DNA from 4 places in the Exiguobacterium sp. SH31 genome. Region 3 is predicted to be linked to each of the others. Evidence: predicted binding sites of a transcription regulator. Region 3 holds the regulator's gene; each other region holds the start of a gene.
What was found. Region 3 encodes LexA, which represses DNA repair genes until DNA is damaged. Its sites were predicted from a motif close to CGAACATATGTTCG; they were not measured.

Region 1 (8,714 bases), on a different contig from region 3:
CGCCCGTCATAGATCGTCTCGGTCGTCTTGATCCGTTCCCGGAGGCAGTCGAGCGTCTCTGCGACCTCATCTGCTGTCTGATTGCTCATGAACAGCAAAAACTCTTCTCCACCCCAACGGACACAGATCCCGTCGGTCCGCTCGAGGGCGGCGGCGACTTGTTTGAGGACGAGATCGCCACAATCATGGCCGTGGCGCTCGTTGAACGCTTTGAAGTGGTCGATATCGGCGAGTGCGACGGCGTAAGGTCTACCGTCTTCCACTGCCTCTTTGATGGCTTGTTCGATTCGTTGATAGCCGGTCATTCGGTTATACAGCCCGGTCAATCCGTCCCGTGAAGCGAGGACGTTCAATCGTTCGTTCGACCGTTCTAACTCGGTCGTCACCTCGACGACCGAACTCTCGAACACGAACGTCAGCCCGGCGATGAGTGCGATCGTCGACAGCAGACAAGTCAGCCCGATCACTTGCTCGAACACGGGGGCGAGCGGCTGTGTCCCGACCGTGACGTTCAAGTAAAGGAACCCGTAGATCGCCATCGCGAGCCCGGTCGACATGACGCGGACCAAGCGACTGACGTTCGGCATGAAGAACACACCGTACGCCACCATGATGATGAAGTAATGAACGTTCGCGCCCCACCCGAGGACAATCGTCGAGATGATGGCGTTATAGACGACTTCGACGAACAGTCCGATAAAGAACGTCCGGTAGTACCGTTTATGTACGAAATAAAATGAGAGCGTGTAATAAAGAACGCTGAACACGTTCGACCAGGCGAGCACCGTGACGTCGAGACGCCAAAACGTGACCAAGAACACGACATGGATGAGCCAGGCGAGCGCGTTCCCGTAAAAAGTGATGCGGTAATTATACAGTGTACCGCGACGTTCCTCATAGGCAGTCCCCACGTGAACACCTCCTCGTTCCAGTATACCGAAACTGTAAGGATTTGCCTACGCCTGTTCGAGAATCGAGTCAATCCACTCTCTGTAAACGTTGATTTCAGGACGTTATAATTGCGTGAAATAGATATTTCACGCAATGTTTATAGAAGCGTCATTTGATTCGTTAAAACAGACACGGTGGCATCGTTCGATTTAAAAGCGAGTCAACAGGGTGACAATACATTATTATGTAAACCGCTATGAGGGATATAAACTTTTGTTTCGACAGCCGTTCATCCGTTAAGCGAAAATAAAGCTTGAAACGGGGAACGAGGTAACGTTACACTGAGAACGTAAACAAAAGGGGGATTTCAGGATGGACGACCAACGTTTGAAACAACATCTCGCTGAAGCGAAGACGATCGCTGTCGTCGGTGTGTCATCGAACCCGAACAAGACCGCCAACCAGATTGCGGAGTATTTGCTCCTGCAAGGGTATACGGTCATCCCTGTCAATCCGACGCTCGAGACGTGGAACGGCCGCAAGGTGTATCCGACGGTCGAGAGCATCCCGGGACGAATCGATATCGTCGACGTGTTTCGCCGGAACGAATATTTGGCCGGCGTCGCCGAGGACGCGGTCCGTCATGGGGATGTCGGACTCGTCTTTAACCAGCTCGGTCTGTCGAGCAAGGACGCCGAACGAATCGTTCACGCTGCCGGACTTGACTACATCGAGAACCGGTGTATTTACGTCGAGCACGCTCGACTCCTCGGCTGAGACCTGCCCCTGCGGCAGGTCTACTTTTTTTCACGCGTCAACGGCGCGGAGAGGAAGGCTTGCCAGAATCCCGAAACAGCTATACAATTAGGTATGAAAAACGAACATGTGTTCGAAGATGAGGTGACTGACATGTCAACAAAACTATTTAATTATAATGAAGATGCCATCCAAGTGCTCGAAGGGCTCGCTGCCGTTCGGAAACGACCAGGGATGTATATCGGCTCGACCGACCATCGCGGGCTGCACCATCTCGTCTACGAGATCGTCGACAACGCGATCGACGAGGCGCTCGGTGGGTTCGGCGACCAGATCGATGTGACAATCCATAAAGACGATGCCATCACGGTCCGTGACCACGGGCGTGGTATGCCGACCGGGATGCACGCCTCGGGAAAACCGACGCCGGAGGTCATCTTCACGGTCCTCCATGCCGGCGGAAAGTTCGGCCAAGGCGGCTACAAGACGTCAGGCGGACTGCACGGGGTCGGTGCCTCGGTCGTCAACGCGCTCTCGAGCAAACTACTCGTCACGATCTATCGCGATGGCAAAGTGTTCGAGCAGACGTTCGCTGACGGCGGTGTGCCACAGACGACGCTCCTCGAGACGGGGAAAGCCCGCCAGACCGGGACGAGCGTCTACTTCAAGCCGGACACGACCATCTTCTCGACGACGACGTATAACTACGACACGCTCGCCGAACGGCTCCGGGAGTCGGCTTTCCTATTGAAAGGGTTGACGATCACGTTGACCGACGAACGCTCGGACAAGCAAGAGACGTTCCATTACGAGAACGGGATCGCCGAGTTCGTCCACTATTTGAATGACGACAAGGCGACGCTCCACCCGACCGTCTACTTCGAAGGGACCGAGAACGACATCGAGCTCGAACTCGCCTTCCAGTTCACGGACGCCTACTCGGAGAACGTGTTGTCGTTCGTCAACAACGTCCGCACCCGGGACGGCGGGACGCATGAAGTCGGCGCCAAGACGGCGATGACCCGGATCATGAACGAGTACGCCCGCAAAAACGGCTTGTTGAAAGAAAAAGACAAGAACCTCGACGGCGGCGACGTCCGCGAAGGCTTGACGCTCATCGTCTCGGTCCGGATCCCGGAGGAGTTCCTCCAGTTCGAGGGACAGACGAAGTCGAAACTCGGCTCGCCTGAAGCCCGTGCCAGCGCAGACGCCGTCATGGCCAAGCAGCTGACGATCTTCCTCGAGGAGAACCCGCAGATGGCGACAATGCTAATCAAGAAAGCAATCCGCGCGGCCCAGGCCCGTGAAGCGGCCCGAAAAGCGCGTGAAGAGGCGCGTAACGGCAAGAAAAAGAAACGTTCGAGCATTCTGAACGGGAAACTGACGCCGGCGACATCAAAAAACGCCGCCAAGAACGAGCTATTCCTCGTCGAGGGGGACTCGGCCGGCGGTTCGGCCAAACAAGGCCGTGACCGGACGATCCAGGCGATCTTGCCGCTCCGCGGGAAGGTCATCAACTCGGAGAAGTCGAAACTCAATGACATCATGAAAAATGAGGAGATCAACACGATCATCCACGCGATTGGCGCCGGGGTCGGACACGATTTCGATCTCAGTGACTGCAACTTCGACAAAGTCATCATCATGACCGATGCCGATACGGACGGGGCCCACATCCAAGTGCTCTTGTTGACGTTCTTCTTCCGTTACATGCGACCGCTCGTCGAAGCAGGCAAAGTGTTCGTCGCCTTGCCGCCGCTCTATCGCATCTCGAAAGGGAAAGGCAAGTCGGAGCAGTTCGAATACGCCTGGGACGAGGAAGCGCTCGAGAAACTCGTCAAAGTGTACAAAAAAGGCTATATCATCCAGCGCTACAAAGGTCTCGGTGAGATGAACGCCGATCAACTGTGGGAGACGACGATGAACCCGGACACACGGACACTTATCCGTGTGACGATCGATGACGCTGCCGTCGCTGACAAGCGCGTCTCGGTGCTCATGGGGGACAACGTTGCCCACCGCCGCGAATGGATCGAGGAGAACGTCGCCTTCGGGCTCCAAGAAGATGATTCGATCATCGCCAATGAACATGTGACTAAAGCGATTGAGGAAGTGATGTAACGATGTCGACGATTCAACATATTTTAAACTTGTCGCTCGAACAGGTCGTCGGAGACCGTTTCGGGCGTTACTCGAAATATATCATTCAAGACCGGGCGCTCCCGGACGCGCGCGACGGGCTCAAGCCCGTTCAGCGCCGGATTTTGTATGCGATGCACCATGAAGGCAACACGAACGACAAGGCGTACCGGAAATCGGCCAAGACGGTCGGGAACGTCATCGGGAACTACCACCCGCACGGTGACTCTTCTGTCTATGAGGCGATGGTGCGTCTGTCGCAAGACTGGAAGCTCCGCTACCCGCTCATCGACATGCACGGGAACAACGGCTCGATGGACGGCGACTCGGCTGCCGCGATGCGGTATACCGAGGCACGGCTGTCGAAGATCGCCGGTGTCATGCTGACGTCGATCGCCAAGAACACGGTCGACTACACGCCGAACTTTGACGATTCGACCGAGGAACCGCTCGTCTTGCCGTCACTCCTACCGAACCTGCTTATGAACGGGACGACCGGGATCTCGGCGGGGTATGCGACCGAGATCCCACCGCACAACTTGACCGAGGTGCTCAATCTCGCCATCGCCCGACTCGCCGGCGAAGTCGAGACACCGAATGACGCCTTCCGTTATATGCAAGGTCCCGACTTCCCGTCCGGTGGCACGGTCATGGGCAAAGACGGCATCCTGAAGGCGTTCGAGACCGGTAAAGGCAAGATCATCATCCGCGCCAAATCGGTCATCGAGCCGCTCAAGGGCGGCCGTGAACAGATCACGATCACCGAGCTCCCGTATGAGGTGAACAAGGCCAACCTCGTCAAGAAGATGGAAGAGCTCCGCCTCGACAAGAAAGTCGAAGGCGTCGCCGAAGTCCGTGACGAGACCGACCGGACCGGGGTCCGCGTCGTCATCGAATTGAAGAAAGAAGCGGACGCGGAAGGTGTGCTCCACTTCTTCTTGAAGCATACCGACCTGCAGCTCGCCTATAACTACAACATGGTCGCGATCGTGCAGCGGACACCGAAACAGCTCGGTCTGTTACCGATCATCGATGCCTATTTGAAACACGTCGAGGAAGTCGTCACCCGCCGGACGACGTTCGAGCTCGAACAGGCGAAGAAACGCGCCGAGATCGTCGACGCGCTCGAGCAAGCCATCTCAGTGCTTGACGAGACGCTTGAACTGATCCGTTCGGCCAAGGACAAGTCCGAGGCGAAGCAGAAGCTCATGGATCGCTTCTCGTTCACGGACCGTCAAGCCGAAGCGGTCGTCATGCTTCAATTGTATCGTTTGACGAACACGGACATCGTCGAGCTCCAAAGAGAAGCGAAAGTGTTGCAAAAAGAGATCGCGCGCCTCGCCAACATCTTGAACGTCGACGCGACGAAGCGGAAACTCATCTCAAAAGAGTTGACGGCGCTCCGTGACGAGTTCGGTGATGAGCGGCGTTCGGTCATCGAGGCCGAAGTCGAAGAATTGAAACTGAAGACCGAGGTCATGATCGCCGTCGAAGAGACGATGGTGTTCGTCAGCCGCGACGGCTACGTCAAGCGGTCGTCGATGCGCTCATACGGCGCCTCGAGCGAGGATATGCCGGAGATGAAACAAAAAGACCGGCCCGTCCTCCTCACACAGGCGATGACGACCGACCACTTGCTCGTCTGGACGAACAAAGGCAGCTACCTGCTCATCCCGGTCCACCAGATCCCGGAGACGAAATGGAAAGACGCGGGCCAACACGTGGCCAACCTTGTGCCGATCGAAGGCGAGCAAGTCGTCTCGGCCGACGTCGTCTCGACGTTCGAGACGGACGCGCACTGCCTGTTCGTCACGAAAGACGGCATGGTCAAACGGACACCGCTCCGTGACTATGACGCCCAGCGCAAGTCGAAGGCGCTCATGGCGCTGAAACTGAAAGGGGACGACGAGGTCGTCTTCGCCGGCATCAGTGACGGTCCAGGCCAACTCTTCCTCGTCTCTGAGCGTGGATACGGGCTTTGGTTCAAAGAAGACGACGTCCCGGTCGTCGGACAGCGTGCCGCCGGTGTCAAAGCGATGAATTTGAAAGACGGTGACGTCGTCGCCGACGCGTTCGCCTTCTTCACACCGCCGCTGTTCGTCCTCGTGACGCAACGCGGAGCGGTCAAGAAGATGAAGCTCGAGGACCAGTTCGACTGCACGAACCGCAACTTGCGTGGCACGATGCTCATCCGTGAGGTCAAATCAAAACCGCACCAGATCCGCCGCGTCCTGCCGGTGCATGGGGATGAGACGATCCACATCGTCGGCAAAGAGACCGCGAAGACGGTCAACGCGAAACAACTGACACTGCTCGACCGCTACGCCAACGGCTCATTCGTCTTCGACGAGGAGACGTTCGGTGACATCGAGGACGTCTATCTCGATTGATTCAGCAAAAGCCTGCACACATGACATGTACTGTCGCGTGTGCAGGCTTTTTTTGTCTCTATTCGTCTTTGTCAGTCATGGAACGCTCTAAGATACTGTTCCAAGTCCGTCTGTTGCCGTAGATGATGGCGCGTGTGCATCTCGATGAGCGTGTACCACTCTTGCGCGTTCAACCAGCCGAAGCCGCCATGTAGCGCTTTACAGTTCGGGTCGGCCGCGTGAATCATCGGCTCACACTTCTCCAACCGTGTGATGAGGTCGTCAAGACGGCGTTTCAAAGCTTCACGGCTATCGGTATTGTCGGGCGGGCCGTTCATTTCGTCCGGTAGTTTGATTTTAATAGGGGGGAATCCACCGTCGCTAAACAACAGCTCCCCAAACTCGGTCTTCCCGAGCGGTTGGTGCTCAGCATTCGTCAGACATGCTTCCATCTCGTCTAGATACTCATGGGCGACGACGATGATATGGTCATACATCTGCCCGATCGACCAAACATCCGTCTTCTCCTTATAGCGGAGTTGATTAGATGAGTATTGGTCGAGGTCTTGCTTGAACCGGGACAACAATTCGATAGCGGTCATATGCCTCCTCCTTCTACTGCTACGGATGTTTCCGTCGAGTATACCATGAGCCGGGTGTCGTAAACTCCAGACTGGCGCGACAAATACTTTCTTGTGGGAGCGGGTATTATGAAAAGGAACAATCAAGCCCGATGGCGAATGGGATAAGCAGGACAAACGATGGAGGGATTTCTATGTCAGACTGGCTCACATGGGCCAAACGGCTACAAGCATTATCGCAAGCGGGCTTGACGTTCACGAAGGACGAGTTCGACCGCGAGCGTTATCTCGAGCTCCAGGAGATTGCGACCGATATGTTCGAACGACAGTCGAACCTCGCCTTGCATGAGATCACTGAACTGACACACGTCAACGGCTATCCGACACCGAAGCTCGACGTACGCGGTGTCGTCTTCCGAGACGACGAGTTGCTGCTCGTGCGTGAGCGGTCGGACGGGCTGTGGACGCTGCCAGGCGGCTTCTGTGAGGTCGGGCTGTCACCGTCAGACAATATCATCAAGGAAATCGGGGAAGAGGCAGGCTTTGATGTCGCCCCGATGCGCCTCGTCGCCTTGTTCGATATGCACCGTCACCCGCACCCGCCGTTGTCACAACATTATTATAAACTGTTCATCGAGTGTGAGCTGATCGGCGGGGAAGCTCAAGTCAGCCATGAGACGAGCGAAATCGGCTTCTTCTCGCGTGACGCCTTGCCGCCGTTGTCGCTCGCCCGCAACACGCTCGAACAGCTCCATATGTGCTTTGACGCCCGGTGGCAGGACGATTGGGTCACACTGTTCGACTAGGAAAGGGGAGGTCTTATGAAAGTCACACGGATTGAAGATGTCCACCAGCTGACGTTCTATTCACCCGTCTTGCCGATCAACGTCCAATTGATCGAGAAAGAGCTCGGCTTCGTCTTGATCGATGCCGGGTTGAAGCAGAACGCCGCTGACATTTTAACGTATATCGAGGCACAAGACCGCCCCCTCCTCGCGATTCTGCTCACCCACGCCCACGGGGACCACGTCGGTGGGGTCGATACGATCCTGAAGGCGCATCCGCACGCCGAGCTTTACGTCTCACGGCGTGACGCCCGCTTGTTAGCAGGGGACCGGACGACGGACTCAGGTGAGCGGCCGCTCAACATAAAGGGCTCGTTGCCGACGATCCGGTCGCTACCGGACAAGCTGCTCGACCCGGGTGAGCGGCTGTTCGGTCTTCGCGTCTATGCCGCCGCCGGCCACACCCCGGGCTCGATCGCTTATTTCGATGAACAGCATCGCCTGTTGTTCGCCGGTGACGCGTTCCAATCACATGGGGGAGTCGCAGTGGCAGGGGACACGCGTCCGTTGTTCCCGCTCCCGGGTCTGGCGACATGGGACAAGCGGGCCGCGGTCGACCATGCCGAGCGGTTGCTTGACTTGGCGCCGCGTCATACGTTCGTCGGCCACGGCAAAGCGCTTGAAGGCACACATCGGCTCTATTTGGCACTGAAACGGGCTAAGCGTAAGCAAGCCCGTCGCTTTTCACGATAATCTTTGGGGGTATGACAGATGGAGTTACGGGAGATTCGGACGACGGATTACCGGCAAGCCGAGCAAATGCTCGAGATTCAACGGAACGCCTATGCGGTCGAGGCCGAACTGATCGGATTTGACGAGATCCCGGCCCGATATGAGACGGTCGAGGTCATTCAAAACTTGCCGGGTCTGAGCTACGGCTTATACAACGAGGAGCGGATGATCGGGTTTGTGACGATCGAGGCGGCCGAGAACACGGTCGAGATCACGAAGCTGTGCATCGATCCGACATACTTCAGGGCGCGGCTCGCGACGACGTTGTTAGAACACGTGCTCAGTCTACACGAGGACAAACTCGTCTACGTGCATACCGGCAAACATAACGGTCCGGCCAAACGATTGTATTCAAAACTTGGCTTCGAGCCGAGCGCCGAGTTTGAACCGGAACCAGGTGT
Region 2 (8,714 bases), on a different contig from region 3:
TCGGTCTGCCAGACGATAAATCGGCTGCCTGGATGGCCGACGAATATTTCGAATGGCTCGGGCGGATCGCTTATCCGCTCATCCAGACGACGAAAGAACAGGATGATTGGGAGATTGCGCTCCTCCGTCCGTCACTCGTCGCACTCCACTTGTCGCTTGAAGATGCGGCGACGGACGACATGGCCTCATTCGAGATCGATGGGGGACTGTTCGCGAAGCTGACCGAGGACGACAAGACCGGCCGCCTTGAGTTCAGGCGACTCCCTGACTCGGACGAGGGGCTTATCGCCATCCACGAGTTCGTACCGGCCATGCCGTGGTGGTTCTATACGAAGACGCAGGCGAAAGCCCATCTCGTCGTCATGTGGCTATTCGGCCGCCACGTCCGCTTGCTCGGGGAAGAGTCGGACGAGGGTGACCAAGTCGTCGAAGCACCAACCAATTAACGAAGACGTGTCCATCGCGTGATGGATACGTCTTTTTGGTTTGTCGATTATGTAAACGTTTCTTCTGTGACGTTTACAAGAAGTGGTGACAGGCGTACACTGAACTTGTTTTCGAACTAATGGAAAGAAGGAATGTAAGATGGAAAATTTAATGAGTAAGCGTGAGGCGTGGCAAAAAGACATCTCGGCCGGGATCACCGTCGGGGTTGTCGCCGTTCCGCTCGCGATGGCGTTCGCGATCGCCTCGGGCGTCGGACCGGTGTACGGCCTTTATACGGCCATCATCGCCGGCATCCTCGTCAGCCTGTTCGGGGGCTCGACGTTCCAAATCGCCGGACCGACCGGCGCCTTCATCCCGATCGTCTCGGGCGTTATGCTGGCGCATGGCTACGAAGGGCTGCTCGTGACGACATTTCTCGCTGGGATCTTGCTGTTTCTTATGAGCGTGCTCCGCGTCGGCCGGCTCATCCGCTTCATGCCGCGCGCCGTCACGATCGGCTTTACAGCGGGGATCGCCGTCGTCATCTTCGTCGACCAGCTCGATGAACTGTTCGGCATCACGTTCGAGAAGGCGCCGCACTTCCACGAGAACGTCCTAAAACTCGTCACGTCACTCCCCGAGGCGAGTCTCTGGCCGATCGGTATCGCGGCTATCGGCTTCTTGACGCTCTGGCTCGTCCCGAAACTGCCCGTAAAATTGCCGCTTCTGTTGATGGCGATGCTCGTGCCGACGTTTATCAGCCTCGTCATCCCAGGGGAGGTCGCGACGATCGGCAGCGCCTACGGAGGCATCCCGAGCGGACTGCCTGACTTCAACTGGCTCACGATCGACCTCGACTTGATTGCGACGCTGCTCCCATCGGCGTTCGCCATCGCCTTCCTCGGGGCGCTCGAATCGCTGTTGTCAGGTGCGGTCGCGGACGGCATGGCCGGCACGAAGATGAACCCGGACAAGGAACTGTTCGGGCAAGGGCTCGCCAACGTCGTCGTCCCGTTCTTCGGCGGCATCCCGGCGACAGGTGCGATCGCCCGGACGGCGACGAACATCCAAGCCGGAGCCGTCAGCCGTCGCTCGGGTGTCATCCACGGGTTGACGGTGCTTCTCGCCGTACTCGTCTTGGCGCCACTCGCGAGCTACGTCCCGCTCGCCGCACTCGCGCCGATCTTGATGCGCGTCGCTTGGAACATGTCGGAGCGACACCACGTCTTTGAGATGCTCAAGCATCGGTCGGCCGAATCGCTCGTGCTACTTGTCACGCTCGGGCTGACCGTCTTCGTCGACCTTGTCGTCGCTGTCGAGGTCGGGGTCATCTGTGCGCTCGCCTTGTTCGCGAAACGGATGGCCGATACGATCGACGTCCGCGAACAGACGGAACGTTACGTGACGCGCGACGGCCAAGTCGTCTTCAGCGTCGAAGGGCCGCTCTTCTTCGGGGCGATCGAGATGTTCGAGCACGTCCTGCAACACATCCATAATGAGCCCGACGTGTTCATCTTCAACTTCCATCGCTGTCCGGTCATCGATGTGACGGCGGTCGAAGAAGTCCGCCGGGTCGTCCGGGAACTGAAAGCGGCGGATCGTCGTGTCGTTTTCGCCCATTTATCGGAACCCGTGCGGCAGACGCTCGACCATTACGGCGTCCTTGACGGGATTGCGACGTTCGAGACGACGCAAGACGCGATTGACGCGTCTTAACGGACCGACAGGATGTGGCTGAACGGGATGCGGCGCACGTCCGTGTCGAACAGTTCGACTTCGCGTTCGGCGTAATAGATGGCATGGACGTAGCCACGCATAGAGCGGGCGAGACCATCCTCGAACAACGTCAGTTCGACTTGGTCGCCTTCCCGGATGGCCCGTTCGAGTTCGGTCTGCCACAGATAAAGGAGTTGCTCGTCGATGTCGGGCAGCTCGATCTTTTGGACGTGGGCGTAATATTTTTTGAGCAGCGCCACGTGTTCGGGCATGAGGAACGGGATCCACTTCAATTCACCGCGGTCTTTGTAGCGGGTTTGGCTCATGACGGTTCACCTCCTTGTTTATGTCCGCCGATCAGGCGTTGCCGCGTGCGGAGCGGACTGTCTTTCAGTAGACTCGAGGCCGGACGGATCGTGCCGCGGCCGAAGCGGACGTTCAATTGATCGACGAGGTCTAAAAAGTCGAACCGACGGGCCCGGGCCCATTCGTCCTCGAACAACGACAGCTGGACGTGGTCGCTCCGGGGCTCGAGCTTGCCGAGGGCGACCGAGACGTAACGGACCGCCTCGGTCTCGTCCCACGCCTCAAGAAACAGTTGGAACAGGATCGGCAAAAACTCACGCTCGTCCGCTGTGAAGCGGGCGAGCTTTTTTTGTTTGCTGAAGCCGCGCCGCTCGCTCGTCCGGGTGTAGCGGACACCGAGATGGATGCTGCCGCCGACGAGCCCCGACTGCCGCATCCGCATCCCGACCTCGACGGCGATCGCCTGCAAGACGAGTCGGATCGAACTTTCCGTCGTATAGTCTTTCATGAGCGTGATGCCGTGGCCAATCGTCCGGGGCCGTTGGCGTTTCGCCCCGAACAGCGAACTCGCCGGCAGGATCGTCGGCGACTCGTCGATGCCCCAGGCGTGGTGCCACAGCTCGGCGCCGATGACACCGAACTTATCGTGCAACACGTCGAGCGGATAACGGGCCAGGTCGCCGATCGTGTCGATGCCGAGCCGATGGAGATGGACCGCCATCTTCGCCCCGACGCCCCACATCTTCTCGATCGGCGCCGGATGGATCAATCGTTCGACGTCGTGGAGGGCACAACTGGCGACACCGGTCGTTTTGCCATGCAAGTCGAGGACGAGTTTGGCGAGGACGTTGTTCGGTCCGATCCCGATCGTGACCGGGACGCCGGTGTAGCGGAAGACGGTCGAGCGGATGAGGCGGGCGACGTGGTCATCGTTCCCGAACAAGCGCTCCGTCCCCGTCAAGTCGACGAGCGTCTCATCGACCGAGTAGACGCGGATCGCCTCAGGCGGTGCGAACTGGTGCAGGATGTGGACGATTTGCACCGATACGTTCAAGTAGTGGCTCATCCGGGCCTCGGCGTAGAGGACGTGCCGTCGTTCATGCCAAGGCAGGCGGTCGATGTGAAAGCGCCGGGAGCCGGTCTTGATGCCGAGCCGTTTCAGCGGCGGGGTCGCGGCGAGGACAAGGGCGCCGCTGTCCTGTAAGTTCGATAAGACGACGAGCTTCGTCTTGTACGGGTTCAAGTTACGGGCTGCGCACTCGCAGCTGGCATAAAATGAGACGCTGTCGACACAGAAGATCCGCCGGCGCATGATCCCATCTCCTTTTTCACGAACAAATGTTCTGTTTTTCTTATCGTATCACGGTCTCAAACCGTCTCAAATAGAAAAATGAAAATAAACTTGTAAATATATTTTGAAATTTACCCAATTTTTATAGGAATTTCACAATTTAAAAACCATCTTTTAGGAAGTTTTCGTAAAAAAGTCTCCGAAATGAGCAAAATTTCGCTATAATAGACGGGTATGGATTTGACAATGACTGTGAACTAAATGGAGGCTACAACGTGATTCAGTTTGTAAAGCAATTGACGAATGACCAGAGCCGGCGCTTGAAAGGCTATCAGCGACGCGTCGACCGGATCAACCAATTAGAGACAACGATGCAGGCGCTCTCGGACGACGAGATGCGCACATATACCGAAACATTGAAAGCAAAAATCGCCGACGGCGCCAAAGTCGATGATGTCGCCGAAGAAGCGTTCGCCCTCGTCCGTGAGGCGGCGGTGCGTGTCTTAGGCATGCGTCACTATGACGTCCAGCTCATCGGCGGGTTCGCCCTCCTCGAAGGGAACATCTCAGAGATGCCGACCGGGGAAGGGAAAACGCTCGTCGCCGCGCTCCCGAGTTACGTCATAGCACTTGAAGGCAAAGGCGTCCACGTCATCACCGTCAACGAATATCTCGCGACGCGTGACGCGAACCAAATCGGGCAGATCCACGATTTCCTTGGTCTCTCGGTCGGTTTGAACGTTCCTGAGATGGAACAGAGTGACAAGCACGCTGCGTACCAGGCCGACATTACATACGGCGTCGGGACCGAGTTCGGGTTCGACTACTTGCGCGATCACTTGGTCGGGTCACCGGAAGAGCGCGTCCAGCGCCCGTTCCACTTCGCCATCATCGACGAAGTCGACAGCATCTTGATCGACGAGGCGAAGACGCCGCTCATCATCGCCCAAAAAGACCGCTCGCACATCCGCTTGAAGGAGTTGGCGCAACGTGTCGTCACCGAGCTCGACGAGGCGGACTACGAAGTCGACCTCGAATCGAAATCGACGGCGCTCACCGACTCCGGGATCTTGAAAATCGAAGACATGTTCGCGGTCGACAACTTGTTCAGCGCCGAGCATCAAGTGCTCTATCACTACCTCGTCCAAGCGCTCCGGGCGAACGTCTTGTTCGAACTCGACGTCGACTATATCGTCAAAGAAGACAAGATCGAGCTCATCGACTTGTTCACGGGACGGATCATGGAAGGACGCAGTCTGTCGGAAGGACTCCATCAGGCGCTCGAGGCGAAAGAAGGCGTCACGATTACCGAAGAGAACAAGACGACGGCCGAGATCACGATTCAGCATTATTTCCGGATGTATCCGCTCATCGGAGGTATGACCGGGACGGCCCAGACGTCTCGCCAAGAGTTTTTGAAGACGTACAACATGGATGTCGTCCAAGTGCCGACGAACCGGCCGCGTTTGCGCGAAGACCACCCGGACCGCATCTTTATGACGGTCGACCAAAAGTATGCGGCCGTGACGGAGAAAGTCGTCGAGCTGCATGAGACGGGACGCCCGGTGTTGATCGGCACGACGTCGATCGCCCAGTCCGAGGCCATCAGTAAACACTTGTCGAAACAGCGGATTCAGCATGAGGTGTTGAACGCGAAGACGGTCACGCAAGAAGCGGACATCATCGCCGACGCCGGACGCTTCGGCAAAGTGACGATTGCGACGAACATGGCCGGTCGCGGGACCGATATCATGCTTGATACGAAATCAAAAGAAGCGGGGGGCTTGTTCGTCATCGGGACGGAACGCCATGAGTCGCAACGTGTCGACAACCAGCTCCGCGGTCGTTCGGGACGCCAAGGCGATCCCGGCGCGACACAGTTCTTCGTCTCGCTCGAAGATGAGATCGTCAAACGCTACGCGATCCAAAAACTAGAGCGCATCGAGAAGAAACTGAAGCCGAACGAGCATGGCGAAGTGTTATCGAAAGACGCGGCTGACGTCATCGAGTACGCGCAGACGACGATCGAAGGACTCGGCGTCTCGATTCGGGACTACTTGTTCAAGCTCGACGACGTCTTGAACGAACAACGGAAAATCATCTACACGATCCGCGATCAGGCGGTCAACGCCGACGCTGCGGCGATCACGAACAACGTGCTCGGCATGATGCATCTCGCTTTAGCGAACAGTATCGACATGCACGTCTCGGACGAGCTCGTCCCAGAAGAGTGGCCGCTCGACGAGTTGAAGACAGACCTCGTCTACTTGACGACACGCGAGCCGGTCTGGTCAGATGAGATCGCCGACTCGTTGGAATTGAAGGCAGATCTTGCGCCGTGGATCGACGACATCGTCAAAACGGCCGAGGCCCGTCTTCAAGCCGAGGAAGTCGTGACGTTCGTCAAAGAATCACTGTTACGGGCGTTGGACGGGAAATGGACGGACCACCTCACGACGATGAGCGGATTAAAAGAAGGCATCGGACTCCGCAGTTATGGGCAGGAAGACCCGAGTCGTCAGTTCGGTAAAGAAGGATTTGAGATCTTCGAACAGACGTATGTCAATATTGCCCGTGAAGTGACGACGGAAGTATGTCAGCTCGACCGCTATTTCGTCACGCAATTGGAGGAGGAGTAATATGTTAGGATTTCGTAAACGTAAACAGATCGATACAGGGAAGACCGAGACAGGGCGTCAACTGACGCTCGTGATCGACAGCGACATGGGGATTCCGAAAGAAGACGAGTACATGTTCCGCTATCACGCGAAGCGGCTGCCGGCGCTCCTCGACAACCAACTGTCGATCGAGCTGTTGCACGCAGAAAACTTAATGGACGGCCTGTCACTCGTCGCCTTGTTCCGAAACACGCTTCCGAGCTCGTTCGAAGTCAATGAATTGCCGGTTCTCCTCTTGAACAAAGACAACGTCCCGCTCGGACGGAAAGTATTGAGCCGTGTCGACCTTCCGAGCTTCGAGCCGTGGACGAGCAAACCGGTCTATTTGGACTTTTTTGCAGATGAACTGTTCGGCGAGTTTGAAGCGGAAGAACTGACGTCGATGCGACTCGTCTTCCAAATGAATCCGATCGATCCGTTACAGATGCTTCTAGATGAGGAAGTCGAACAATTTTCGAACACGGCGTGGCAACAGCTTCGTCGCACGAACGTGTCGACACCGCCCGTCGGCGAGAATGAGTTCAATTTGATGCTCGTCTCGGTCGAAACAAGTGAGACGAACGTCACGGCGACGTTGCTTCTCCGTAACGGCTATGAGCATGAACTGAACGTTGAACAGTTACCGCTCGAACTCGTGAGCGGGGACGAGGCGATCGCGAACACGACGATTCGCTTGAGCGAGCCGGTCCAAGGCAAACATGCCTATCCGGTCTCGGTCGTCTTCGCAGACGTCATCGCGGACGGTCCGTTCACGGTCCGCATCAAACAATAAGCAGTACGATAGACGACCCGGCTCTCGATAAAAAGCCGGGTCTATTTTTGTGTCAAAAAAGTGAACAAAACCCCTTACGAAACGTTGGGAATTGCTGTATAATCAATCACGAAAGCGTTTACATTATATGCGTAAAACATCAGGATTCATTTTTCGGGGCCGATGGGGATCGGCTACACAGTTTAAAAGGGGACATCACACATGATTACATTCTTTATTGCCTTAGCTATTTTAATTGTCGGGTACATCGTCTACGGCCGTTACGTCGAGAAGACGTTCGGCATCAAGGAAGAGCGGACGACGCCCGCCTATGCGTCGCAGGATGGCATCGACTACGTGCCGATGGGGAAAAAACGGAACTCGATGATCCAACTGTTGAACATCGCTGGCGTCGGCCCGATCTTTGGTCCAATCATGGGGGCGCTCTACGGTCCGGTCGCCTTCCTGTGGATCGTCTTCGGATCAATTTTCGCGGGAGCGGTGCACGACTACTTGACGGGGATGATCTCGCTCCGTAACAACGGGGCGCACTTGCCGCAGCTCGCCGAGAAGTTCCTCGGCCGCTCGCTCCGCCATATCGTCAACGGGTTCGCCCTGTTACTACTGCTCCTTGTCGGGACGGTGTTCGTCACGTCACCGAGTAACATGATCAACAACTTGTTCGACGGCAACGCGTCGACGCTCGTGTTCGTCATTTTTGCCATCTTTGCCTATTACATCTTAGCGACGCTCCTCCCGGTCGACAAAATCATCGGCCGCATCTATCCGTTCTTCGGGGCGCTCCTCATGATCAGCGCAATCGGGATTGGGGTCAGCTTGTTCGTCCAAGGCTATCAAATCCCAGAGATGACATTGACGAACATGCACCCGGACGGCTTGCCGATCTGGCCACTCTTGTTCTTCACGATCTCGTGCGGCGCACTCTCGGGCTTCCACGCGACGCAGTCGCCGATCATCTCGCGGACGACGATGAAAGAGAGCAATGGCCGCAGCATCTTCTACGGCATGATGATCGTCGAGGCCGTCATCGCGATGATTTGGGCCGGAGCGGCCATGGCCATCTTCGAGCCAGGCGAGTTGCTCGGACTCATCAGCGCAGGTACTCCGGCACTCGTCGTCCAGGAAGTGGCGACACTCATGCTCGGCAGCATCGGCGGCACGCTCGCCATCCTCGGCGTCATCGTCTTGCCGATCACGTCAGGCGACACGGCGTTCCGCAGTGCCCGGATGATTATCGCCGACTACTTGAAAATCGCACAGAAAAAGTTCTCGTCACGTCTTTGGATTGCGCTTCCGCTCTTCGCGATCTCATATGTTTTGACGAATATGGACTTCCAGATGCTTTGGCAGTATTTCAACTGGGCCAACCAGACGACGGCGGTCATCGCCTTGTTCGTCGGGGCGATGTACTTGTACATTAAAGGACGCAACCATTGGATCGCACTTATTCCAGGGACGTTCATGCTATATGCGGTTTGGTTCTACATTCTCACAGCACCGATAGGCTTCAAGATGGATGGGGTGA
Region 3 (8,714 bases):
CCGACGTATAACTCTTTCACCGCTTCCGTGTCGTTCGTGATCCGGGAGACGAGCACACCCGCCGGCGTCCGGTCGAAATAGGCGAGACGCAGCCCCATCACATGACGGAAGATGTCCATTCGAATATTTTGGACGATTTTAAGGGCGATCTTCTGAAACGCAATCGATTGTAAATAGTCGAAGATGACGGCCGAGATGTGTAACACCATATAGACGACGAGCAGCGTGACGACCCAATTCGTCGGATAGACGCCCGGTGTCACGAACTCATCGATGAACACTTTGATTAAAAACGGTCCGGCAAGCTTCGCTCCCGTCGCAAGAAGTAAAAAGACGAAGGCGAGGCTGAGCGGCCGGCCGTATCGTTTCGTATAGGCCAATAACCGCTTGATGACCGACCATTCTTGAATATCATGCTTCATGGTGGCCCCCTCCTTCCACGATCGCCTCAAGTTGTTGGCGGTCGTACGTTTCTTTGTACCAGCCCGGTTCTCGAATGAGATCGTTGTGTCGGCCTCGCTGAATGACTTGGCCATCAGCGAGTACGAGGATCTCATCGGCATGCTCCACTGCCGACAGACGGTGGGCGACGATCAATCGAGATTGCTCCGGATTGCCGACACGGAAATGTTCGATGATGGCTTCTTCCGTCTTCGCATCGACAGCCGACAACGCGTCATCAAGGATTAAGAGATCGGCCTCGATCATAAGCGCCCGGGCAATCGAGATACGTTGCTTCTGTCCCCCCGAGAGCGTTACGCCGCGTTCACCGACTAGCGTGGCATACCCTTCCGGCAACCTTAAGATGTCGTCATGCACTTCGGCGATTTTGGCAGCCTCCATGATCTCATCCATTTTTGCTTCCGGTTTTCCGAAGGCGATATTGCTCGCAATCGAATCCGAGAACAGGAAGTGGTCTTGCGGGACGAGGGCGACTTTATCTAGTAGAAGTGATTTTTTGACTTGACGAACATTGACGCCGCCGATTTTGATTTTACCGTCGGTCACGTCATATTCACGGGTCAACAATCGAACGATCGTCGTCTTACCAGAACCGGTCCGACCGACAATCCCGAGTGTTTTGCCACGCTCGATCCGGAACATGACATCACGCAGCACGGTCGTATCGTCATAACGGAACGAACCGATATCCGCCTCGAGCTCGGAATGATCCAGTTTCGTCGCCGCCATCGGATCGTCTTGGATCTCCGGCTTGATGGCGAGCATGCGCTCGATCCGGTCGTACGAAGCCCGACCACGTTCGACGATATTGAACAACCAACCGAAGGCGAGCATCGGCCAAGTGAGCAGACTAAGATAAGCGGTAAAACTGACGATTTGACCGATTGTGAGCTCGCCTTGTTCAATCAAGTAGGCCCCGTAGCCGATCGACAATATGTAAGATAATCCGACGATCCCGAAGATTGTCGGGTCGTACAAGGCGTCAATTTTAGCGACACGGACGTTTTTTGCCATGACTTCATCTGACAACTTCTCGAACGATTCGACGTCGTGGTCGACTTCCCCGGTCGATTTCAAGACGCGAATCCCACTCACACTCTCCTGAACCTTGTCATTCAATTCGGAAAATGCCGCTTGGGCGACACCGAACCGGCTATGGAGCATCTTTCCATATCGTGTCGTCAAAATGACCATGATCGGCAGCGGTAGTAAAGCGACGACCGTCAGCTTCCAGCTGATCGTCGTCACCATCGTGATGATGACGAACGTACCCATCGTCACACTGTCGACGAGCGTCAAAATACCCGCCCCCGCCGTCGTCGAGACAGCCTGGACATCGTTCGTCGCGTGCGCCATCAAATCACCGACACGCGACTTTTTATAAAACCGTTGATCCAAATCCGTGAAGTGACGATACAGTTGGCTCCGGAGCAGGCGTCCGAGCCGGATCGAGGCCCCGAAAATAAAGTAGCGCCAAAAAAAGCGCGCCACATAGTTTCCGATCCCGACAGCCGCAAGGCCTCCTAGCAGCATCCACAGCAAGTCCGCTTCGAGCGAACCTTGGTTCATCCCATCGATGACTCGGCCGATAATGCGCGGCGGTATGAGCTCGAGTGCGGCGACAAACATGAGCAAGACGATACCGACTGCATACGTCCGCCATTCGAGCCTGAAGAACCAAGCTAATTGTTTAAATACACGAATCTGAAACGCCCCCTATATCTTGAAATAAGACTATTCATTTATGGTAGCGAAAGTTTGTTCGATTGTCGAACAAAAGATGAATAAAAAAAGCACTTCGCGGGTGCGAAGTGCTTCGGTGACTCATTATGATTTTTTTTCGTTCTTCGCTTGAACGTTCATGGCACGCATCACTTGGTTGACTTTTTTCTGTGACGGCTTTTGACCCATCTGCATCATTAACGTACGAATCATGTCTTCGTTGATTGGTGGGTTCTGTTCAAGGTAGTTCATCATGTATTTACGAGCGATGAAGAACCCGATCGCGATACCCCCGATAAGTGCTGCCACGACAAGAAGAATCCAAATAAATGTACTCAAGGTTTTACCTCCTCTACCATATGAAACATCGTTTTTTACTATACACTATATTGCGCTAATTCGCTAGTCGTCAGAAAAAAAAGTGATGACCTAGACATCGTCTAGGCCATCACACGTTTTTAATGATAATTATAGTGATTTGACAGCGTCGACGACGTTCTCGACCGACATGCCGTATTCTTTCATGAGGAGGTCTCCAGGAGCCGAGGCACCGAACTTGTCGATTCCAAGCACTTTACCGCCGAATCCGACGTATTTGTACCATCCGAGCGTCGAACCTGCTTCAAGCGAGACGCGTTTCGTGATCGACGAAGGAAGAACTGATTCCTTGTACTCTGCCGATTGGGCTTCGAACAGTTCCCATGACGGCATTGAGACGACAGCAGCGTTCACGCCTTCAGCAGCGAGTTGCTCGCGTGCTTCGACGAGGACATGGACTTCTGAGCCTGTACCGAGAAGAAGGACGTCCGCTTCGCTAGACTTACCTGCGACGACGTAGGCACCTTTCGCCGCGTCTTCGACAGATGTTCCTACGAGTTCTGGCAACGCTTGACGTGTCAAGACGAGAAGTGACGGAGCTGACGTCGTCGTGATCGCTTGTTTCCAAGCGGCGATCGTCTCTTTACTGTCTGCCGGACGGAGAACTGACAAGTTCGGCATCGCCCGGAAGCTCATCAAGTGCTCGACCGGTTCGTGCGTCGGACCGTCTTCACCGACTGCGATCGAGTCATGCGTCAAAACGAATGTCGACGGAATTCCCATGAGTGCAGCGAGACGGACCGCTGGACGGAGGTAATCCGAGAAGACGAAGAACGTTGCGCCGTAAGGAAGTACGCCACCGTGAAGTGCCATCCCGTTGACAGCTGCCGCCATTGCGAATTCACGGACACCGAACCAGATGTTACGGCCAGCCGGATCTTCGTCGAAGTCAGCCGCGCCTTTAATCATCGTGTTGTTCGAGCCGGCGAGGTCAGCCGATCCACCGAACAATGTCGGTACCGATTTCGCAATCGCGTTCAAGACTTCTCCGCTCGTTTGGCGCGTCGCTTTTTTCGAACCGACTTCAAACGTTGGCAACTCGCTATCCCAACCTTCAGGAAGTTCGTTGTTCATCGCACGTTCGAACTGAGCACCGAGTTCAGGATGAGCCGATTTGTAGGCTGCGACGAGCTCGTTCCAATCCGACTCAGCTTTAGCGCCAGGCTCAACGACTTTATCGTTGAACAAGTCGTACACTTCGTTCGGGACGTAGAAGTTCTCGCCTTCCCATTTATAGAACTGTTTCGTGAGCTCGATTTCTGCTTCTCCAAGTGGAGCGCCGTGTGATGCCGATTTACCTGATTTATTCGGTGAACCGAAACCAATGACCGTCTTCACTTCAATCATCGTCGGTTTAGACGTCTCAGCTTTCGCCTCGTCGATCGCTTTGGCGATCGTATCGATGTCCGTTCCATCCTCGACGCGAATGACTTGCCATCCGTAAGCGTTGAATCGATCTTCTACGCTTTCCGAGAACGACTTATGGAGATCCCCGTCAAGCGAGATGTCGTTTGAATCATACAAGACGACGAGTTTACCGAGTTTCAAGTGACCGGCGAGTGAGGCAGCCTCAGCCGACACACCTTCCATCAAGTCACCGTCTCCACAAATTCCGAACGTATAGTGGTCAACCACGTTGAACTCGTCGCGGTTGTATGTTGCTTCCAAATGCTTCTCAGCCATTGCCATACCTACAGCCATCGCAATCCCTTGACCGAGTGGTCCCGTCGTCGCGTCTACACCAGCCGTGTGACGATACTCAGGGTGTCCTGGCGTCTTCGAGTCTTTTTGACGGAACGACTTGAGGTCGTCGAGTGAAAGGTCGTAACCAGACAAGTGAAGCAGCGAGTACAACAGCATCGAACCGTGTCCCGCTGAAAGGACGAACCGATCGCGGTTGAACCAGTTCGGGTTTTTCGGGTTGTGACGCATTTTGTCTGTCCAAAGCGTGAACGCCATCGGGGCCGCACCCATCGGCATACCTGGGTGACCTGAGTTCGCTTGTTGGACAGCATCAATCGAGAGCGTCCGAATCGAGTTAATCGCTAATAATTCTTTAGTAGTTGTTTCCACTAATTTCATCCTCTCTGTTGTTAAGAAAGTTTCTACCCGTCATATTTTAGCACACTCAATCGTGTGTCACAACTAATTAAATAGTATGTCACATTGATTGGAATCGTTTACTTCCATACGTCTGTTTTCGAGGGAATGGTCGAACCTTATCGAGCTTCGTGTATAACAAACATGCACATCCTATACGAAATAGGATGTGCATTCGAGTTCATTCAGAACGGTGTCGGTTCTGTTCGTCTTTTAGTTTTTCTGGTGTCACGTCGTTGCCTTCCGGATCGACGACTTTCATGCCCATCATCTGGGATTTGAACGATTGACGGAACGCTTTTAAATATTGTTGACGCAACGCTTGTTGCTCGTCCATCTCTTGTTGTGACAAACCGTCTGTCTTTGCCTTGTTGGCGAGGAAGTTAATCCGCTCCAATTGTTCGGGTGCTAACATAATGGTTCGCCCCCTCTCTACTGAATTTGTAGTTCTACTGTACAAAATCAGGGCGCAGGAATCAAGTTTCTGGCACTGCCACATGTTCCAAATAGCGACGGTTCACAGTCGCTTTCGAGACTTCGTAGCCGAATCCGCGGAGCGTGGCCGCAATTTCAGCGAAGGTGAGCCCCCGCTCCCGGAGTTGGACGATCTCCTCGATCGGCACTTCGATCCGGCTCCTCCCACCTTGGTCATGGTGCTGAATGTTGCGTTGCGGGTTGAAGCCGTTCGCGACCGCCCGGCGCATGCCGCGCGATATCTTGGCGTTATGAATCTTCCGTTGATACTCCTCGACGACGCTGACAATCTCAAGCACCATCTTCTCGGCGTCGGAGACGACGTATTCGTCGGACGACTGCATTGTCAACAGCCGGACGTTATGCTTCATGAGCGTATGCAAGATGGCGATTTTTGCATTCCCTCGGCCGAGGCGACTGTCATCGCTCACGAGCACGGCATCGAGCTTTGACGCCGACACATGCTCTAACAGATCGAGCAGACCCGTCCGGTTGACCTCGAAACCGCTCTCTTGTTCGGTGATCACATCGATCACTTCCGCATCGAGACGTTTGGCCATCTGTAACAATTCCGCTTCTTGCCTCGTGAGCGAGGTTTCCTGAGTGGACTTGTTCGTCGATACGCGACAATAAATGACGACTCGCATCTCGTCACTTCCTTTCTTTCCAGTCATCCTTTTACGATACACAGGATGAGCGGGTGTTCGCAATCCAAATCGATCATTCAGCGGCGAACCACGTCGTTCTCCGTTCTTCTTTTTCCGCACGTTCCGCTAACAGCTGGGCTTCGAGCGTCTCCGCTTCGTTGAACGCAACTTCTTGTTCGATACTTCTTTCGACCGTCATCACTGTCGGCTCACCAACTTCGCCTTGGCGAAACTCGCCGACTAAGTAAAAGGCGAACATCCCGAGCACTACCATTCCGACCAATATAAATCCGTTGATTGTATCTTTCATTTGAACCGCCTCCAAATATGAGAATATGCGTTCTTAGGAACGTCTGTTCGTTTATCTGTTCTCATCATAAAACAGGAACCTCTGTTCGGTCAAGAAAAAACGAACGAATGTTTGTACGCTCATATGTTCTTGTGTTAAAATAAATCCATAAAGAATAGGATGCGTTCGCAGGTTATTCGACATAAACGAGGTGAAATCCATTGAAAAAAATGTCAGCAAGACAGCAACAGATTCTTGATTTTATAAAAGCTGAAGTTCGGACGAAAGGTTATCCCCCGTCAGTCCGAGAAATTGGTGAAGCGGTCGGTCTCGCATCGAGCTCGACCGTGCACGGTCACTTGGACCGTCTTGAAAAACGTGGATTGATTCGGCGCGATAAGACAAAACCGCGTGCGCTCGAAGTGTTGAGCGAGGACGCCCCGTCAATCGAGGAGCGTGAGACGGTCATGTACGTCCCGGTTATCGGGAAAGTTACGGCCGGAACACCGATTACGGCGATCGAGAACGTGGAAGAACACTTCCCGCTCCCGGCCCATATCGTCGGTTCGGATAACGTGTATATGCTCTCCGTCTCTGGCGATTCGATGATCAACGCCGGAATCCTCGACGGGGACCGCGTACTCGTGAGACAACAAAACACGGCAGACAATGGAGAGATTGTCGTCGCGATGACGGACGAGGGTGAGGCGACCGTCAAGCGGATCTACAAAGAGGCGTCGAAAGTCCGACTCCAGCCGGAGAACGATGAACTTGAGGCGATGTATTTCGATAACGTATCCATTTTAGGGAAGGTCATCGGTGTATACCGGACGATCCATTAATGGCTAGCGGCAAGACACATACGCGTACGAACCTCGTGGCAATCGGTGCTTTAGCGATTGCCACGCCTTTTATTGATGTCGATATCCCGACTACCCTTTTCCTCGGTGCACTTATCGGGACGTTCTGGCTCTCCCCGGACCTCGATTTGAAATCGGATGCATACTATCGGTGGGGACCGCTGCGTGGTTTTTGGCTCCCTTACGTGAAGCTGATGCCGCACCGGTCTCCGCTGTCGCACTTACCGGTGTTGAGCGATCTCATTCGTGTCATCTACCTCGGCTTCCCGCTCGCACTCATCCTTACGTTCACCCCGTATGAAGCGGCTGTGAAGACGTGGCTCGACTTGAACGGCATCCCGTCCTTCCTCGGTCTCGTGTTCGCGACGACGCTCCATACGGCACTCGACTATGCGTCCACATTTTTCAAACGTGCGTTCTAACCGCAAAACAAGCGACCACTCGATTTCGAGTGGTCGCTTGTTTTGACTAAAAAAACGCCCGATCCATGAAACTGGATCGAGCGTTTTTTCGAGTTCATTCGACTTAGTAGAGCGTCATGTACTGATCGCGTTCCCACTCTGTTACTTGCGTGCGGAACATGTCCCACTCGATCTCTTTCAACTCGAGGAAGTGTTCGCCGATGTGGTCACCGAGCGAATCCATGACGATTTTGTCGGCGCGGAGTACTTCGAGCGCGTCGAAGAGTGTCGCCGGAAGATCGTCGATCCCGTTCGCAACACGCTCTGGCTTGTCCATCACGTAGATGTTGCTGTCGATCGGTTTCGGTGCTTTCAAATCTTTCTCGATGCCGTCAAGACCAGAAGCCAAGAGGGCCGAGAGCGCGAGGTACGGGTTCGCCGCCGGGTCGACCGAACGTACTTCGATACGTGTCGAGAGGCCGCGGGCAGCCGGTACACGAACGAGCGGTGAACGGTTACGAGCGCTCCATGCGACGTAGCATGGTGCTTCGTATCCAGGCACGAGACGCTTGTACGAGTTGACCGTTGGGTTACAGATCGCCGTGAACGCACGTGCATGCTCGAGGATACCAGCTGTGAAGGCGCGTGCCGTATCCGAGAGCTCCATGTCACCGTTCGGGTCGTAGAACACGTTCGTGTCGCCTTTAAAGAGTGACATGTTCGCATGCATCCCTGAACCGTTGACACCGAAGAGTGGTTTCGGCATGAACGTCGCGTGAAGGCCATACTTCGCCGCGATCGTCTTGACGACGAGTTTGAACGTTTGGATGTTGTCGGCAGTCGTTACCGCATCCGCGTATTTGAAGTCGATTTCATGCTGTCCTGGTGCGACTTCGTGGTGTGACGCTTCGATCTCGAAGCCCATGTTTTCGAGCTCGATAACGATTTCTTTACGGCAGTTCTCACCTGAATCGACAGGTGCCAAGTCGAAGTAACCGCCTTGGTCGTTCAATTCGAGTGTCGGCTGTCCGTTCAAGTCTTTCTTGAAGAGGAAGAACTCTGGCTCTGGTCCGACGTTGAACGCTGTGAAGCCGAGCTTTTGCATGTGCTCGAGGTTGCGTTTCAAAATACCGCGCGGGTCACCGCTGAACGGCGTGCCGTCCGGATTATAAATATCACAAATTAAGCGAGCGACTTTACCGCTGCCGTCTGTCCATGGGAAGACAACCCACGTGTTAAGGTCTGGATAGAGGTACATGTCTGATTCCTCGATGCGTACGAACCCTTCGATTGAAGAGCCATCGAACATCATCTTGTTATCAAGTGCTTTGTCCAATTGGCTGATCGGCACCTCGACGTTTTTAATCGTACCGAGGATATC
Region 4 (4,731 bases), on a different contig from region 3:
AGAAGTATCAAATTTGTAGATACGATATTTAAATTCGTTCATCAATTTGAGCTGAAGTCGGTACATTTTGAAAGGCAGGATGTAAGCTTTAGATAAAAGTTAGATTCTACCAAAGAGACTCTACATTCATATTCGCGGCACCTAGCTCTTTAAGTAAGTGAAGTTCAATCTCAGCCACAGATTTATCAAACGGGATATAGGCTATCCCATCAATATCACTCGGTTTTTCAACATTGTTTTTTATTAAACAGGTTACATTCGATCTTCCCAATTTCCCATAAAAAAATCCTAGTTCGAACAGTACATTTTGCCTTGCTCTAAACTTTAAATCTGGCTGAATATTCCCTTCAACGTAAGCTCCTACATCATCGGGTGTAAGTAAAACCACCGCATAGGAAACGTCAGCGTATTTTTCAAACTTTTCAATCAACGTCAACCCACTGTTTATTTGTCTACTTAAAACTATAGGCTTCAATCCTGCTCTATTAAGTATCAGCTCCGTTTCGATTAAGGAAGTCGTGTCTCTTCCATGAACTATAAACACTTTTTGAGCATCTGTTTTTGAAGGGGGACGATTATTATCTGTATGGTTTGTATAAGCTTGAGGTAATTCTTCCTCCAACGTTTCTACATAGTGTAGCAATGATCGATACCCATTCTCATTGATAGTTTTTTTAGATACGGAGTAATGAAATTCTTCAAACTTAAAACCAGGTAAGTCTAGTTGAAGCGCATATTTATTAAGAGTCGATGCAAAATTTTCAAAAACATTTGCATAAAAATAATCATTTTGATAATTTTTAATATCTTTTATAGTCCGCTTTATTTGTAGGATTGCTTTTTTATTTCTAGACTCCATGTAATTAGCCTCCATTTCACAGTGTTGAGGACGACGTATAATTGCAGATAATCAAGCTATTTCTGAGATTCATTATATATTTTAATCAAAAGGGTGATGTTCGCCCCAGCGAGGTTGAGAGCGTATTGGGTCAGGTAATCCGGAGTATTGACAATCGTCGGGCCTTGCCCGTGTCCTGTGTTATTATTTCTGACTGTAGGCAGTCCATCAAGCGTCGCCCGAAGAGAGGTGAGCTGCGTTTGATAATAGCTTGGAAGGAACTGATTGTCAAAGAGTGCCTGAATGAGTGCGGCGGCTGTCCCCTTTCCTGTTGACCAGCCATTGACTTGGCAAATAGTCTTCATCGTGCTCTCGAACGATTTAGCAGCGGAAGTGATAGCAGCTTTGTTGTCACCGTCACGGTATTGTCCGTGTGCCTCCAAATACTCATTCAAAGGTCCTGCGAATTGGGCGTTATGCATGAGTGTGAGTGCTGGCTTAATTGCCTCCGTGTGGAGTATGGTAGAGTCAATTTTGATGAATTGGTCCTCCACAAACTCTAGTCCGACACCGTTCTCCCGGAATCTCATGTTCAAGGTCTTAATCGTTTCGGGTCCAGCTAAACTGAAATCAACAGCGAATCTAAAGAGTAGCTCAATCATATCGACGACCCAGTCACTCTCAATGCAACTTAATAAAAATTTTAGACAGGCTGAAATGGGATCACTGAAATCTTTTCCGTAACCTGGAGCATCAGAAAAATCAAGTAGACCATGCTCAGCACAAATATATTGTCGAACATCCGCGAATAGATTCGGTTGGTTCAAGAGGTATAGTGCGCTAGATTCTGTCGCATAACCACGACGGGTTTCAATCTGATAAACCTCCACCAATAAATGGTAGAGTTGTTTTCGAAGACGGTCTGGTAAAGTGTTGTCATAAGGGAATATCTCAATTTCTTTTTGGCTGTTTCGCTTTGAAAAGAGCATACTTTTTTCCTCCGTTATTTATTTTGCATAGGTTGTTGTAGGCTTTCTAGTATGAAAAAGCACACGCTAATGATATCTGAGTATGATTAGAAAGTGGTCAAACAATTATTACATTCTCTGTTTCCAGTATACGACAATTTACTTAGATAAAAAAAGAGCCTTGATAATACCTCCAAAGCATTTAAATGGGAGTGATTAATGCTTTTTATATTTTCAAGATTGATATACTACACCTTTAGGCTAGCGTGTTCCCGTTCTCTTCTGGTTCCACATACCACCATAAAACCAACAAGGGATTTTACGTCAATTACAACCGCTAGGGCGTTAGTCCATCGATTGTTCCACGTGAATGATTGCCTTGAACGGCACATGGATGATACCGTCCCGCTGATTGGCCAGTTCGACGGTCCGCTCCATGTAGTTCGTCCGGTGGACAAAACCCTTGAACCGTTTCATCTCCCGCTCCTCCACATATTTCACCTCCACCATATCCCCGCTGAAAATTGCGTCATTCAACACCTTCTCATAAACTGATAGGACCTGTTCGTCGATATCGGGCATCTCAATCTTCTGAATCTCCTTATAGTACTTCGTCAGCAGCGCCTTGTGCTCGGGCATGAGGAACGGAATCCATTTCAGCTCACCCCGATCGCGATACATCGTCATAAAAAATCACCCTCCTAATAAAAAACGAACGTTTGTTCTTATTTTATACTCTTTTTATCTGTTTTGAACAGGATATTTCATGAATGGTAATCCGTGCGTCCTGTTTCCGTACTCTAGCTCGCTGGTCGTCGGTGCAAGGGACGTCAAAAAAATGACGCACCCTTCGGCCCGTCTTCCTTCGCTTTTGGCTCAAAGCGAGGCTTTTCGCTCGTTGGCTACGGAAGCCAGGTCCTGTAAGCGCTCTACGCATTTTTTTGAGGCTCTCCCTGCGGTCGCCCTTGCACCGTCTCCCGACGCTCGCTTCGTTCCCGTCAACAGGACGCACAACGGTGTTCGTTCTGAGGTCAGCTTATCCGAAAGGGGACAAACCATCATGGAACTATCCGCCATCATCGAGGTCATCCGTATCAAGCAAGAGGTTCGCGAGGAAATGGTCGCCCTCGAGCACGCCATCATCCATTCTCCGGACAGCGCCCGACAAATCGGGTCATCGTTCATCGGGGACGACGACCGTGAAGTGTTCCTCGTCATCATGCTGAACACGAAAAACCGGGTCATCGGTGTCCATCGGGCGCACGTCGGGAGCGTCAACTCGAGCGTTGTACACCCACGGGAAGTCTTCAAATGCGCGATTCTAAACAATGCCTCATGTCTCATCGTCTGTCATCAGCACCCGAGCGGAGACCCGACCCCGAGCCGGGAGGACATCCTTGTCTCCGAACGGTTACATGAAGCCGGGGACCTTATCGGCATCCCGGTGCTCGACCATCTCATCCTCGGTGCGGACGAGTCATACGTCAGTATGAAACAGCGAGGTTACATGGGTTGAATGGAATGGAGTGGGGCCGGGGGACCGGTCCCGGTCCGTCCGGTAAGGGCAAGGACGAAAAACGTACGTTTTTCTTTGACGGGACGGGCGACTCACGTTGCTATCGCCTGGATCCATAGAGCGGGATCCGGGAAAGGGTCGTTTTCGTATGACGAAAACGGAGTGGTTCGTGCGTAGATATAGGATAGTATTTTGACGTGTCTCGTAAAGAGTTTTTTTGATGAAACGATAGAAGTAAAAACGCGGTTTGTTTATTGAAAATGATCATGTTTTCTAAACAAGCCCTAGGGCTTGTTTGAAACAACACCAGGGCTTACGTGAAATTAGGCGAGATGTTGCTTACATGGATACGAGGTATCATGAGGCTATCAGCAGGAGAGGATGATTCAGATGGACAGCTACCAACTAGATCAACAGACAATGGACGAGATGACGGAGGTATTGCTTCGACGCCTTCCTGACCGGCTTCAAGAAGAATTTGACGACTTAAAACTTGTGAGCATGGATCTTCTTTGTGATGTGAAGGAAGGAGAACGCTTGACCCACCTCACCGTCTTTTTTAATACCAATATGATTCGACGGAATCGTCGTACATAAGAAAAAGGGATAGTTGTATACATTTTTTAAAAGTCTTCATTTCTGGAGGTTCATGAACAAGGACTGAACTGGCTCTGGACGGGGAATCGTTCTATAAAGAACCGGAAAGGGTGAGACGTGATGGATGAGGGGCTGCTTGATGACTATGCGTTCGCGGGATTGGATCCGTTCGTTCGGACCGTCTTCTCGGAACTGATGGAACACCCCGAGTGGATGCGTGTCGTCGACAGGCAACATTGCGTCGAGAAAGTCGTCCGGTTCGATGAAGGACGGAACTCGCCTTACTTCCGCGTGGTGATCTATCTGGATGCGGAAGAGTGTCCCATCAAGATCGTGTATCTATATGGGACATGGATAGTGGCGGATGGGGACGTCAGCTTCGTCGTCTCGGAGCTATCGAAGGGTGTATTCGAATATGAAGTGATGCATGTGCATTGGCTCATCAAGTATCGCTTCGAGGATTGGGGAGTCTCTGAAGACGGGGCATGGGAGAAGGAATGGTGATCCGGGCTCATGCGTGAGCGTCTAACGCCTTGTGGCGAAGTCGCTCATCGCACCGCTTCCCCTTACGGGAGGCACGGAGCGTCAGAACAACGCTTAAGAAAGTTGGCGCGTCGAAACTTATGTGGTGCGTGTATAAAGAATGGTTGAACAGATATGAATCGTGACCGAATTTATAAAATATCTAAAAGATACCAATGTGTCTATTGAACTGCTCCCCGTCAAGTAGACAGGGTAAATAATGAAAACCAACCTAGGCGGCTTGAGCCCTGTATTCGACAGGGCTCAAGCCGTTTAGTCGTTTCTGGAGA

Region 1: parE (DNA topoisomerase IV subunit B) is a predicted target of LexA. The motif match lies at 1,770-1,783, and genes of this name have one in related genera.
Region 2: A6395_RS03845 (Y-family DNA polymerase) is a predicted target of LexA. The motif match lies at 3,780-3,793, and genes of this name have one in related genera.
Region 4: A6395_RS15535 (YolD-like family protein) is a predicted target of LexA. The motif match lies at 2,519-2,532, and genes of this name have one in related genera.

Annotation. Positions count from the first base shown of each region.
Region 1 covers NZ_LYTG01000006.1:30,569-39,282, reverse strand. Annotated here, with positions in the region: gene A6395_RS01175 (GGDEF domain-containing protein) at 1-911, opposite strand, end outside; gene A6395_RS01170 (CoA-binding protein) at 1,264-1,668, shown strand; gene parE (DNA topoisomerase IV subunit B) at 1,801-3,768, shown strand; gene parC (DNA topoisomerase IV subunit A) at 3,771-6,176, shown strand; gene A6395_RS01155 (DinB family protein) at 6,248-6,757, opposite strand; gene A6395_RS01150 (NUDIX hydrolase) at 6,931-7,542, shown strand; gene A6395_RS01145 (MBL fold metallo-hydrolase) at 7,558-8,274, shown strand; gene A6395_RS01140 (GNAT family N-acetyltransferase) at 8,293-8,714, shown strand, end outside.
Region 2 covers NZ_LYTG01000028.1:18,879-27,592, reverse strand. Annotated here, with positions in the region: gene A6395_RS03860 (NAD-dependent epimerase/dehydratase family protein) at 1-446, shown strand, start outside; gene A6395_RS03855 (SulP family inorganic anion transporter) at 586-2,142, shown strand; gene A6395_RS03850 (YolD-like family protein) at 2,139-2,468, opposite strand; gene A6395_RS03845 (Y-family DNA polymerase) at 2,465-3,760, opposite strand; gene secA2 (accessory Sec system translocase SecA2) at 4,015-6,378, shown strand; gene A6395_RS03835 (SLAP domain-containing protein) at 6,380-7,189, shown strand; gene A6395_RS03830 (carbon starvation CstA family protein) at 7,391-8,714, shown strand, end outside.
Region 3 covers NZ_LYTG01000011.1:32,286-40,999, forward strand. Annotated here, with positions in the region: gene A6395_RS01740 (ABC transporter ATP-binding protein) at 1-422, opposite strand, end outside; gene A6395_RS01745 (ABC transporter transmembrane domain-containing protein) at 412-2,166, opposite strand; gene A6395_RS01750 (YneF family protein) at 2,290-2,523, opposite strand; gene tkt (transketolase) at 2,653-4,644, opposite strand; gene A6395_RS01760 (DUF896 domain-containing protein) at 4,844-5,077, opposite strand; gene A6395_RS01765 (YneB family resolvase-like protein) at 5,139-5,783, opposite strand; gene A6395_RS01770 (hypothetical protein) at 5,857-6,093, opposite strand; gene lexA (transcriptional repressor LexA) at 6,294-6,914, shown strand; gene A6395_RS01780 (metal-binding protein) at 6,914-7,354, shown strand; gene glnA (type I glutamate--ammonia ligase) at 7,458-8,714, opposite strand, start outside.
Region 4 covers NZ_LYTG01000116.1:302-5,032, reverse strand. Annotated here, with positions in the region: gene A6395_RS15545 (TIR domain-containing protein) at 107-859, opposite strand; gene A6395_RS15540 (STM4504/CBY_0614 family protein) at 916-1,827, opposite strand; gene A6395_RS15535 (YolD-like family protein) at 2,152-2,493, opposite strand; gene A6395_RS15530 (JAB domain-containing protein) at 2,867-3,322, shown strand; gene A6395_RS15525 (hypothetical protein) at 3,713-3,919, shown strand; gene A6395_RS15520 (hypothetical protein) at 4,040-4,423, shown strand; partial or broken gene A6395_RS15515 (IS3 family transposase) at 4,674-4,731, opposite strand, start outside.